Regions from separate parts of the Sphingomonas sp. GW821-FHT09B04 genome, predicted to be linked through region 2. Evidence: riboswitches for the same ligand, from Rfam matches in the RefSeq annotation. Region 2 holds a riboswitch; the other holds the start of a gene.
The links. Region 2 has a riboswitch for cobalamin ahead of AC07NK_RS17605 (TonB-dependent receptor plug domain-containing protein). Riboswitches for the same ligand answer to the same signal wherever they lie in the genome.
Positions count from the first base shown of each region.

Region 1: another riboswitch for cobalamin. It lies ahead of metE (5-methyltetrahydropteroyltriglutamate--homocysteine S-methyltransferase); the one in region 2 lies ahead of AC07NK_RS17605 (TonB-dependent receptor plug domain-containing protein).

Region 1 is NZ_JBWKPO010000002.1:303,971-310,213, reverse strand. Features, by position in the region: gene AC07NK_RS07425 (hypothetical protein) at 227-532, opposite strand; gene AC07NK_RS07420 (cysteine synthase A) at 596-1,588, opposite strand; gene AC07NK_RS07415 (hypothetical protein) at 1,723-2,145, shown strand; gene AC07NK_RS07410 (Mpo1-like protein) at 2,142-2,468, opposite strand; gene AC07NK_RS07405 (DNA-deoxyinosine glycosylase) at 2,491-2,994, shown strand; gene AC07NK_RS07400 (VOC family protein) at 3,031-3,447, shown strand; cobalamin riboswitch at 3,498-3,712, shown strand; gene metE (5-methyltetrahydropteroyltriglutamate--homocysteine S-methyltransferase) at 3,825-6,125, shown strand.
Region 2 is NZ_JBWKPO010000005.1:391,887-398,129, forward strand. Features, by position in the region: gene AC07NK_RS17590 (FecCD family ABC transporter permease) at 1-88, opposite strand, end outside; gene AC07NK_RS17595 (ABC transporter substrate-binding protein) at 139-978, shown strand; gene cobO (cob(I)yrinic acid a,c-diamide adenosyltransferase) at 975-1,583, opposite strand; gene AC07NK_RS17605 (TonB-dependent receptor plug domain-containing protein) at 1,639-3,507, opposite strand; cobalamin riboswitch at 3,687-3,908, opposite strand; gene AC07NK_RS17610 (TonB-dependent receptor) at 3,997-6,243, opposite strand, start outside.

The DNA of each region.
Region 1 (6,243 bases), on a different contig from region 2:
GCGCCAATGGTTTTCAATGCCTGAACGCGGGAATCCACGGTACTTGGCCCCACTTTCTGCCTGAAACGGGACGTGTTTCAGCAATATTCGTCAGTTGATCTCGCTTTGTTCAACGCGACAACAGCACCATGCCCCGGCCGAATCTCCGCGCGCAGCATCGATCAACGGGGTTCGGGCGGATTGTGGGGCAATTTCCCGCCGTGCCGGTATCCGGCAGGCCCGCCCGTCACTTGGCGGGAATGGGATAGGGCGTGATTGCAGGCGCCGGGGTTTCCGCAGTGCGCGGCGCGATACCGAGCTCGGCGATCGGCTCGTCCTTTTCGAGGCTGGCATCGTTAGCGATGACGCCATCGGTCATGTTGGCGACCACCTCAGGCTTGGAGCCGCCTTCCGCCACCACCGGATCCTCCTTGTTCGCCAAAGAGAAGATCGCGCTCGCCACGCCGATCAGCAGCAGCACGGTCGCGAGACCGGTCACGCCGACAAGGACGCGCAACATGCTTTGTTTGGGATCGGTCGGGAGCGACTTCATAACGGTGTGGCATAAATGTAACGCCTTCGCCGCCGAATGTCGAACCCTTGTTTTACGCTTGCGTCAGGCGCGGTCGAGCCAGGCGGGCACCGGCAGTCCCTTGGACCGCAGCCAGTCGCCATTGTATAGCGTTGAAAGATAACGGAATCCGGTGTCGCACAGAATCGTCGCGATCCGCTTTCCCGGCCCCAGTTCGCGCGCCAGTCGCACTGCGCCAGCAACGTTGATGCCCGACGACAGGCCCAGGCACAGCCCCTCTTCAGCCAGCAGCCGCTCGACCCATTCCAGCCCCTCCTCGTCGGAGATGCGGAACTGGGTGTCGATCGGCGCGCCTTCGAGGTTGGCGGTAATTCGCCCCTGCCCGATGCCTTCAGCGACCGAACTGCCTTCGGCCTTCAGCTCGCCATGCGCATAATATTCGTAGAGTGCCGCGCCATGCGGGTCGGACAGCGCGATCGTCACGCGCTCGTCCTTTTCCTTAAGGCCCAGCCCCACCCCCGCGATCGTCCCGCCGGTGCCCGCAGCGCAGGTGAAGCCGTCGATCCGGCCCTCCATCTGCGTCCAGATCTCCTCAGCAGTCGAGACGATATGCGCCTTGCGGTTGGCGATATTGTCGAACTGGTTGGCCCAGACCGCGTTCGGCGTTTCCTCAGCGATGCGGCGGCTGGTGTGCACGAAATGGCCGGGGTTGGAATAGGGCGCGGCGGGCACGAGCACGAGCTCGGCACCCAGTGCGCGCAACGTGTCCATCTTCTCGCGGCTCTGCGTCTCGGGCATGACGATGATCGTCTTGTAGCCCTTGGCATTGCCGACCAGCGCGAGGCCGATGCCGGTATTGCCCGCAGTCCCCTCAACGATCGTCCCGCCCGGCGCGATCAGCCCGCGCGCCTCAGCGTCCTGGACGATGAACAGCGCGGCGCGATCCTTCACGCTCGCGCCCGGATTGGCGAACTCGCACTTACCGAAGATGTCGCAGCCTGTGGCCTCGCTCGGCCCCTTCAGCCGCACCAGCGGAGTGTTGCCGATCAGTGCGATGGTATCGTTTGCGACGTGCATAGGCCGACCATTTGCATGCCCTGCCCGGCGCGGCAAGCAAGCGATGCTTGGCGCGTGGCAACATCCGGACGCGCCTGCTTGACCCGATACCAGCCATTGACTACAACTGTAGTCACAAGATTGGGAGAAGGCGAATGACTCGTTTTGCGTATCTGGCGATCACCTCCGTCGCGGTGTTTGCCGCCATCCCGGGCAGCGCGCGCGAGACCGCGGACACGCGACTCTCCACAGCAGTCGAACGCGAGATGGCTGCGCAAGGGCCGATCGTTACCGCCGAGGACCGGGCGTTGATTGCGCGGAAATGCGGGTACGGCGCGAACGAGGCCAGGAACGACAACGTCAACATCGGCAACGACATGATGCATTGCGCCAATGGCAAGCGCATCCCGATGGACAGCGAACTCCGCGCGATGTCGAAGCGCGTGTCGGACCGGGCGAACCGGCACGTCGATCGCGCTTTGAAGAGCGCATCGGTCGCGCTCGCCATGGCCGAGGTCACGCAGGAAGCGACGGAACGCGCCATGAAGGAAGCGCGCCGGTCGCTGAAGGATCGCTAGACGACGCCTGCCTGCCTGAGATGCGGCCCCAGCCGCCCGCTCAGCCACAGGAAAAACATGCGATAGTCGCTGACCAGCGACCAGAGCGGATACGTGAAGGTCGCCGGCCGGTTCTTCTCCACCCCGAAATGCGCGGCCCAGGCAAAGCCGTAGCCCGCCATCGGGATGGCGAGGAACCACCAGCTGTTGAGCCAGATCCCCGCCGCCAGCGCGGCGAAGGTCAGAATCGTCCCGGCATAGTGCAGTGCCCGCGTCTCAGCCTTCGCATGTTCGCGAAGATAATAGGGCCAGAAGTCGGCATAGCGGGTGATCGCGCGCGCCATGGAGCGATGCTAGGACGGCGGCGTGGCGCAATCAACTCCCCGCAAATCGAGCTTCCCACCCGTCATCGACCGCGGTGTCCGCGTGCTGATCTGCGGCAGCCTGCCCGGTGATCGCTCGCTCGCCGCCCAGCAATATTACGCGCATCCGCAGAACCAGTTCTGGCGGCTGATGTCGGCGGTGGTCGACCACGACCTCACCGCTCTCGCCTATCCCGATCGACTCGCCGCATTGCTCGAGGCGCATGTCGGACTCTGGGACGTTGTCGCGACCGCGCACCGCCCGGGCAGCACCGATGCCGCGCTCAGCGGGATCGCGCCGAACGACATCGCCGCGCTTGCCGCGACGCTGCCTGATCTGCGCGCCATCGCGTTCAACGGCGGCACCGCGCTCAAACACGGGCTGAAGCACCTCGGCGCCACCGGCTACGCGACCGTCGCCCTCCCCTCGTCCAGCCCACTCCACACTATCGGTTTCGACGCCAAGCTGCCGGGCTGGCTGGAACTGCGCGACCATCTCCGTCATTGAGCGCGAGCGGCGCCCGCCGCACAATAGGAGAGAGCCATGACCCCACCCTTCACGATGCGCGGCATCGACCATATCGTGCTGCGCGTCGTCGACCTGCCCAAGATTCTGGCCTTCTATCACGACGTGCTCGGCTGCACCGACGAGCGTGAGCAGGCGGATATCGGCCTCTACCAGCTCCGCGCGGGCGCCTCGCTGATCGACATCGTCCCGATCGACGGCAAGCTGGGTGCGAAGGGCGGCGCGGCGCCCGGCGCGGAAGGCCGCAACCTCGATCATTTCGCGCTCGCGATCGAGCCGTTCGACCGCGAGGCGCTCGGCGCGCACCTCGCCGCCCACGGCGTCGAGATCCTCGAGGAAGGGCCGCGCTACGGCGCCGAGGGTGAAGGCCCGTCAGTCTATATCCGCGACCCCGAAGGCAATATCGTCGAGTTGAAAGGCCCTTCCAACAATTAAAGATATAAAGAAGTCTTTATATCATACTTGACACCCGGCCCCGTCGGCGCGATGCTGATGGGGTCGAAGGTGCTCCGGTCGGCTTGTCCGCGCCGGAGCTAAGATGGGAAGCCGGTGCCAGTCTTCGGGCTGAATTCCGGCGCTGCCCCCGCAACTGTAAGCGGCGAGCGGCGGTCGATACGTGTCACTGGGGTTCGCCCCGGGAAGGCCAGACCGTTCGCGTTGACCCGTGAGCCAGAAGACCTGCCCGCGACACGATAACGTCCACCGGCGGGGTGCCCGGTCTGGCCGCATGCGCAATGCGCGGCCGGTCCCTACCGTCCGCTCAAGCCCGCACGCGTCCGGCTTCTCCCCGCCTTCTTCGGGGTAGAAGATCAATGACCGTCACCATCGCCACACTCGGCTTTCCGCGCATCGGCCCGCGCCGTGAGCTCAAGCACGCACTCGAATCCTTCTGGTCGGGCAAGTCCGACGAAGCCACGCTGCTCGAATCCGCGGCAGGCCTGCGCACCGCTGCCTGGGCACGCCAGACCGCGCTCGGCGCCGACTGGCTGCCGTCGAACGACTTCTCGCTCTACGACCATGTCCTTGATCTCAGCGTAATGCTCGGCGCGATCCCCGCCCGCTACGGCGCGGCGGACGGCGAGGCGACGCTCGCCACCTATTTCGCCATGGCCCGCGGCACCACCGGTTCGCACGAAGGCTGCGCCCATTCGCACAGCCTCACCGCATGCGAGATGACCAAGTGGTTCGACACCAACTATCATTACATCGTCCCCGAGCTGTCCGCCGGGCAGAAGCTCGCGCTCGGTCGGCTCAAGGTGGTCGAGGAATATCGCGAGGCGAAGGCACAGGGCTATGAGACCCGCCCCGTCCTGCTCGGCCCGGTCAGCTGGCTCAGCCTGGTGAAAGCCACCGGCGTCGATCCGTTCGACTATCTCGACGAAGTGCTCGGCCTGTACGGCGTGATCCTCAACCACCTCGCCCATGCCGGCGCCGAATGGGTCCAGATCGACGAGCCGGTCCTCGTCACCGACCTGACCGAGCAGCAGCGCCGCGCCTTCACCCGCGCCTATGCCCGACTCGCGCGCTCGACGCCGCAGATCATGCTGACCACCTATTTCGGCGGGCTCGGCGACAATCTCGGCCTCGCCACTTCGTTGCCGGTCGCGGGCCTGCACGTCGACCTCGTCCGCGCGCCCGAGCAACTCGACGCGGTGCTCAAGGCCGCGCCGAAGACGCTGACACTCTCGCTCGGCGTGATCGACGGCCGCAACATCTGGCGCGCCGACCTTGCCGCTTTGCTCGACCGGATCGAGCCGTTGGCGGCGGAGCGTGACCTGATCCTCGCCCCGTCCTGCTCGCTGCTCCACGTGCCCGTCGACCTCGCGCTCGAAACCAAACTCGACGAAGAGGTTCGTCAATGGCTCGCCTTCGCCGTGCAGAAGGTCGAGGAACTCAACACCCTCAAGCGCGCACTCAACGAGGGGCGCGCCGCCGTCACCGCCGAACTCGCGATCGCCTCGCAAGCGGCTGCCAATCGCCGCACCTCACCGCGTATCCATGACGCCGCCGTCGCTGCGCGCATCGCCGCGGTTACGCCCGACATGCGCGAGCGCCGCTCGGATCACCCGACCCGCATCGCCGCGCAGGCAGCGGTACTCGACCTCCCCCTCTTCCCCACCACCACGATCGGCTCGTTCCCGCAGACCGCCGAGGTCCGTCGCGCGCGCGCCGAGTATAACCGCGGCAATCTCGATGCCGCGGCTTATGACGCGTTCCTGCGCGCCGAAACGCTGCGCACGATCCGCTGGCAGGAGGAAGCCGGACTCGACATGCTCGTCCATGGCGAGTTCGAGCGGAACGACATGGTCCAGTATTTCGGCGAACAGCTCGCCGGCTTCGCCTTCACGGTGAATGGCTGGGTCCAGAGTTACGGCTCGCGCTGCGTCCGCCCGCCGGTCCTGTACGGCGACGTTTCACGCCCGACGGCGATGACGGTCGAATGGTGGCGCTACGCCCAGAGCGTGACCGACAAGCCGGTCAAGGGGATGCTCACCGGCCCGGTGACGATCCTCAACTGGAGCTTCGTCCGCGACGACCAGCCGCGCGAAGCATCGTGCCGCCAGATCGCGCTCGCGATCCGCGACGAGGTGCAGGATCTCGAAGCCGCCGGCTGTCAGGCGATCCAGATCGACGAAGCAGCGCTGCGCGAAGGCCTGCCGCTGCGCTGCAAGGACTGGCAGCATTATCTCGACTGGTCGGTTGACTGCTTCCGCCTCTCCGCCGCCGGGGTTGCCGACGCCACCCAGATCCACACGCATATGTGCTATTCGGAGTTCAACGACATCCTGCCCTCGATCGGCGCGATGGACACCGACGTGATCTCGATCGAGACCGCGCGCTCGCAGATGGAGCTGCTCGAGGGCTTCGCGGCCTATGATTATCCCGCCGCGATCGGGCCGGGCGTGTACGATATCCACGCCCCGCGCGTCCCCGGCGAGGAAGAGATGGTCGCGCTGATGCGCCTCGCCCAGGCCCACCTCAGCCCGTCGCAACTGTGGGTGAACCCCGATTGCGGCCTCAAAACCCGCAAATGGGAAGAGGTGCGCCCCGCGATCGACGCGATGGTCGCCGCCGCCCGCACCCTGCGCGCCGAAGTGACGGTGGAGGCGTAAGCCTCTCCCCCTTCCCCTCGTCATTCCCGCGAAGGCGGGAATCCATTCAGGCTGACCGATCGGATCGAGCCGCGACGTCAGCCCCAATGGATCCCCGCCTTCGCGGGGATGACGGCGG
Region 2 (6,243 bases):
CGGTGCCAAAGGCGAGCGAGGCCAGAGCGGCGAGCGCGGTGAGCACCAGCAGCAGGCCGTTGAGGCGGAAGGACGCGCCGCGCGTCATCGTGTCACGAACCGCTTGCCCGGTTCGCTAACCGGGTTAGGAGCAACATCATGCGGCGTCTTCTCCATCTTGCAGCCATTTCCCTGTTCACGCTCGGAGCGTCCGCGGCACCCGCCGTGCCGCAGCCGGCCAGCGCGCCCGTTCGACCACAGCGGATCGTTTCGCTCAACCTCTGCACCGATCAGCTGCTGCTCGCGCTGGCGGACCGCTCGCAGATCGCCGCGCTCACCAAGAATGCGCGCGATACCGAAATGTCGGCCGCGGCGGCGCAGGCGCAGGGCATCACCCTGCTCAAGGAATCGTCCGAGCAGCTGTTTGCGCTGCGCCCCGACCTGATCGTCGGCATGCCCGCGAGCCGCCATCCGATGCTGCGTCCGCTGGGACCGGAAAAGTACCGCACGCTCGATCTGGGCTATGCTGAAAGCTACCCCACGATCATCGAGCAAATCCGCACCGTCGCCGCAGCCGTCGGCCATCCCGCGCGTGGCGAGGCGCTGATCCGCCGCATGGAGGCAGACCTCGCCAAGCTCGGCAAGCTCAAGGGCGGCAAGGTCGCGGCCTATTACCAGCGCCGCGGTTTCATGACCGGCACCGAGACGCTGATCGACGATTTGATGAAGCGTGCCGGCCTGATCAACCTTGCTGCGAAGCTCGGCAAGCCGCCGCTGTCGCAGATCAGCCTCGAAGAAATGGTTGCGGCCCGACCGGACTATCTGATCGTCGAAAGCGCCACCGACCGCGTGGTCGATCAGGGGACGGAGATGCTCCACCACCCGGCGCTGCGCAGCATCCCGCGCATCTCGATCCCGCAGGCGTGGACGGTGTGCGGCAGCCCCGCCTATGTGCTGGCCGCGCGCGGCATCGTTCAACAGGCCAGCCGTAAGCACTAGAATTCGATGCCCTTTTGCGCGCGGACATTCTGCGTGCGGAAGGGGTGTTTGACCTCGGTCATCTCGGTGACGAGATCGGCCGCGTCGATCAGTGCCTGGGGCGCGTTGCGGCCGGTGATGATGACATGCTTCATCTCGGCGCGGGCGGTGACTGCCTCCAGCACCTCTTCGACCGGCAGATAGTCGTAGCGCAGAACGATGTTGAGCTCGTCGGCGATGACCAGCGCATAGGCGGGGTCGGCGATCATCCGCTTGACCTCTTCCCACCCGGCGCGCGCCGCAGCGATGTCGCGCGTGCGGTCCTGCGTGTCCCAGGTGAAGCCTTCGCCCATCCGTTTGAATTCGATCTCGTCGGGGAAGCGGTCGAAGAAGCGCTTTTCGCCGGTGTCGATCGTGCCCTTCACGAACTGGACGATGCCAACCTTCATGCCATGCCCGATCGCGCGTGCGGCGACGCCGAAGGCGGAAGACGACTTGCCCTTGCCGTTGCCGGTGTGGACGATCAGCAGACCCTTCTCGACCGTCTTGGTCGCGATCTTCTTCGCCTGAGCGGCCTGGATCTTCTTCATCCGCTCATTGTGTTCGGCGTCGGTCCGGGGCTTCATCGCGTGTCTCCGAAAATGAGTAGGGGAGGCGGCCCGAGCCGCCTCCCCGAACAGGTCAGAACTTCAGGCGGATGCCGCCATAAGCGCTGCGGCCGAGGGCGTTCTTGCCGTAGGCCATCTGATACTGCTTATCGAACAGGTTGGTGACCCGGCCATAGATCTCGACATTGTCGGTGATCCCGTAGGACGCGAGCAGATCGACGACCTCATAGCCCTTGAGCCTGCGGGTGCTGGGCTGGCTGTTGTCGCGATGGCGCAGGCGCGCGGTGAATGAGAAGCGATCGATCGGCGTGAGCGTGACCGACGTGCTGCCCGTGAATTCGGGGCGGCGCAGGCTTTGCCATTTGCTGGCCACATACTGTTCGGCGTCGAGATAGGTCAGGCTCTGGCGGAACGCCAACCACTCGGTGGGGCGCAGGTTGAACGCGACTTCGACGCCAGACTTCCGCGTCCTGCCCAGGTTCATATAGCAACCCTTTTCCTTTGCGGCCGCGGCTGCGGCGCAATCGAACAGGATCTCGTTGCGGGTCTTGGCGAAGAAGTAGGAGACCTGAGCGCTGAACGCCGAGCCGAAGTCGAAATCGACGCCGACATCGCCGCCTTCGCTGGTCTCGACCTGGAGCTTGGGATTGCCATAGGTCGGGTCGAACAGTTGGTAGAGCCCCGGTGCCTTGGCGCCCGAGCCATAGCTTGCGCGCAGCTTGACGTTGCCGCTGCCGATCAGGTCTTCGAGGACATAGGCGCCGGTGACGCGATAGGTGTCGAAGCTGCCGAAGCGGCTATTGTCGTCGATGCGTGCCGCACCGGTGACGGTGAGGCCCTGTGCCGGGCGCAGCGCCAGCTCGGCAAAGGCCGACTTGGTCGTGATCTTCTTGTCGAACACGCCCGAGAAGGCAGTCACCTGATCGGTATATTCTTCTTCATAGTTCGCGCCGGCCGCGACACCGAAGAGGCCGCCCTTGTCGTAGCTGACATTGGCCGCGAGCACGTCCTTGGTGCCTTCGAAGAAGTCGCCTTCGGCGCGGTTATAGGTGCCGAAATAGCGACGCTGGGCGACGTAGCGGCTTGCCGTGGCGCTCGCACGCCAGGCATTGTCGTCGCTGCGGTAGCTCGCCTGAGCCGCATAGGCCCATTCCTTCTTGCGCACCGTGTCGGTGCTGTCGGCGTTGGTGCCGTCGAGGTCCGAATGCGAATTCTGCCAGAAGCCGATCAGCTGCAGATCGATATTCGAGGTTGCGGCGAGGCCAGCGCGACCGCTGAAGCCGTAGCGCCAATATTCGTCTTCCTCGACCGATGTGCCGGTCGCCGGATCGGCGAGCGAGGGGCCGTTATGCTTGTAGCCGCTGGCGGTCAGGCGGAAGTCGAGCGCGCCCTTCTTGCCGATCACCGACGCCGCGCCGTTGAGCGTTTCGTACGACCCATATTCGCCCTGCGCGTTGAACAGCAGGCCGTCGTCCTTTGCGCGCTTGGTGATGATGTTGACCACGCCGCCGATCGCGTCGGAGCCGTAGAGCGAGCTCTGGTTGCCGCGCAGCACCTCGATCCGCGCGATATCGGCGGTGGTCAGGTGATCCGACTGATATTGGGTGCTGGTCGAGCTGGGGTCGCCGAGCTCGATGCCGTCGATCAGGTACAGGACCTGATCATTGTCCGACCCGCGGATGCTGACGCTGGTGAGGTCGCCGGGGCGGTCGGAGCTGATCTGCACGCCGGCCAGATCCTGGAAGATGTCCTTCACGAAGGTGACCTGCTCGCGCTGGATATCCTCGGCGGTGATCACGGTGACGGCGCTGCCGATCTCGCGCGGCGTGAGCGGCACGCGGCTGGCGCTGACGACGACATCGTCGGCGGGTGCCTGATCCTGCGCGAATGCCGGCATGGCGGCGGCGCTGGCAAGCAGGACGGTCAAATAACGGTACTTCACATTTAGTCCCCCCGCGTCGAGCAACTGGAAGGCGGGACCTGCCGGATCGCATCCGGCCGGCACGCGCGTGCGGACGGACGCTGGAGGGCACCCGCACAAGCGTGACCGTGCGGCCCCGGCCGCATGGTTCGTCGCTCAGACGGAGAGAAACCGTGCCCTGGCCAATCCCTGGACCACGGCAAGAGCGACCCACGCTGGCAGGTATCCTGGCTCACGGGTCGTCGCTCGATGCACGGCCTTCCCGGATCGTTTCGATCCAGTGGCTGCTTCCTCGAATGGGAAGCCAGCGCATCTCGCTCGCCGCTTACAGTTGCAGGGACAGCCGCGGATTTGGATGGAAGCCCATCCGCACCGCATTCCCATTCAAGCCCCTTGCGGGGCACCAGCGCGATCAATCGGACGACCGGATTTCTCCCGGCGTCCGAGCGCGCCCCTACGCGCAAATGCTGCACTTGCCAACGGGGATCGCGAGGCCGGGCCTTGCAGCGGCTAGAAATTCCAGTCGAAGCCGATGCGGATGCTGCGCGGACGCAGCGGGGTGATCTGGTCGCGGTCGCGGATCAGGAAGGGCGAACCCAGCGCGAAGCGGTTGCCGCGCGAATCGAGCAAGTTAGTCAGCGTCAGGCTGATCCCGCGCCGGTCGTTGCCGATCCGCGCTTCCAGCCCGGTATCGACATAGTCGCCCTGCAACCGTTCAAGGATCGGTCCGACGCCCAGCGTGGATTGCCCGACATAGCGGACATGGCCATCCAGCTTGAACGAGTCGCCCGAGGTGAGTTCGGTGGTGTAGGCAAATCCCACGCGACCGGTCGCGTCGGCGACATTGGGCAGCCGGTCGGCCGGGATCGAGGGTACCCCCTCGATCGGCAGCACGACGAAGTCGCGGCGCGTGACGCTGCTGTCGTTGAGATAGACCGACGCGTCGATCTCGAGCCCGCGCATCGGGCGCCAGCGGCCCGCGACTCCCAGTGAGAACACTTCGCCATCGCCGATATTCGCGGTGGTGGGAAAACCGAAGCCATCGATCAGGTCTGCCTGAATGTGCTTCCAGTCGGTCCATGATCCGCTCACGGCGATATCGAACCTGTCCCCGATATAACGGCTGCCGGCTTCCAGCGTGGTCACCCGGTCGCCCTCGAAGCGCTGCACATAGTCCTGCCGAATGGCGATGCCACCCGGGCGGAAACCCTGCTGGAAGCGCGCGAACAGGGTGAGCTGATCATTTGGCCGCCACGCGAGCGCCGCCGATGGGAGGAACCGGGTTTCGCTGCGGCTGACGCGCGCACCGGGGTCATTGCGATAGGCGAGCGTCTCCAGCACGTCCTCTGAACGGCCCGAAAGACTGGCGTGTGTGAGCCGCGATCCAAGGGTCAGCGTCACGCGCGGCATCGGCTCGATCGTCGCCTCGCCGTACAGCGTCGCTTCGTCGACCTTGTTGGTAACCCCGGTCAGCGGCTGAAAGACTGCCATCGACCAGACATAGTCGCGGCTGGGGAAGGTCACGCTGCCCGAGCCCCCAACCTGGGCGCCACCCACGGGGGCCAGCGTGGGGGCGATGTCCATTCGGCGCTCGACGCGCGCGTTGTTGCGGAGGAGGCTCGCGGCGAGCAGCCAGCCGGTGCCGTCCGGCCCGCGCTTTGCGAGCCGCGTTTCGAAGGTGAGCATCGAGACTCGGTTGGCCTGCGAATAGCCGGTGCCGGGCGCATCCGCCTTGGGCTGCACGTCCGGCATGCCGACGTCGGCCAGCGCCTGCCCTTCGAACATCTCGAAGACATATTGCCGGGCATAGCCGAGCGAGGAGGTCAGCTCGAGATCGTCCCAGCGCTTGCGGACGACGAAGTCCGCCAGCCAATAGTCGCTGCGGAACGGCTGCGCGATGCTGCCGTTCCGGGCCAGCTCCCCCGCGCCGCGCTCGGCATATTGGCTGTCGTCGCCGCGAATCTTCTGGCCGACACCGGTCAGGTCGAGCAGCCAGCCGTCCCCGGCATCGAACCGCAGCGCGCCGCGTCCGCCGATCGTCCGCACGCGGTTCACATCGCGCAGGCCGCGGCCAATATCGTCGATATAGCCGCCCTCGACCGAGCCGAAGGCAAGTCCCCGGAACGCAAGCTTGTCGTCGATCAGCGGCACGTTGACGATTGCGCCGCCATCGATCGAAGGCTGCCCATGCTGCACGCCGGTGATGCCGCCCCAGATCGCAGCCTCGCTCGCGCGCAAATTGGGCGCGCGCGGTACGATGCGGACCACCCCGCCCAGCGATCCAGCGCCATAGAGGGTGCCCTGTGGACCCTCCAGCACCTCGATGCTCTGGACGTCGTAGAGGCGCAGATTGGGATCCGGCGCGCTGTAGGTGATGCGGCTGTTGCCCCAATATTGCCCGACGGTCGCCTGAGTGGGGCCGACGAAGCTCGAATCGGCGATGCCGCGCACGAACAGCTTGTTGCGGCCGGGGCCGAGATGGGTCGAGACGACGCTTGCGATGCGCGTCTCGATCGCGGCGGTGCCTTGCAGCCCGTCCGCCGCAGACAGGCTGTCGCCGTTGATGATCTGGACTCCGCCGGGATAGGCGCCCAGCGGAATGTCGCGTTTAGTGGCGGTGACGACCACTTCGATCGGTGCTTCGGGTGCGGGTGGCGCCGGCTCGGCGCGTGGAGGTGCCGGGCGCGGAGCGGGTCTTGCGACCACGGTCGCGCGTTCGATCAGATATGTGGCCGCCGCTACCTGCCGCGCGCGCGC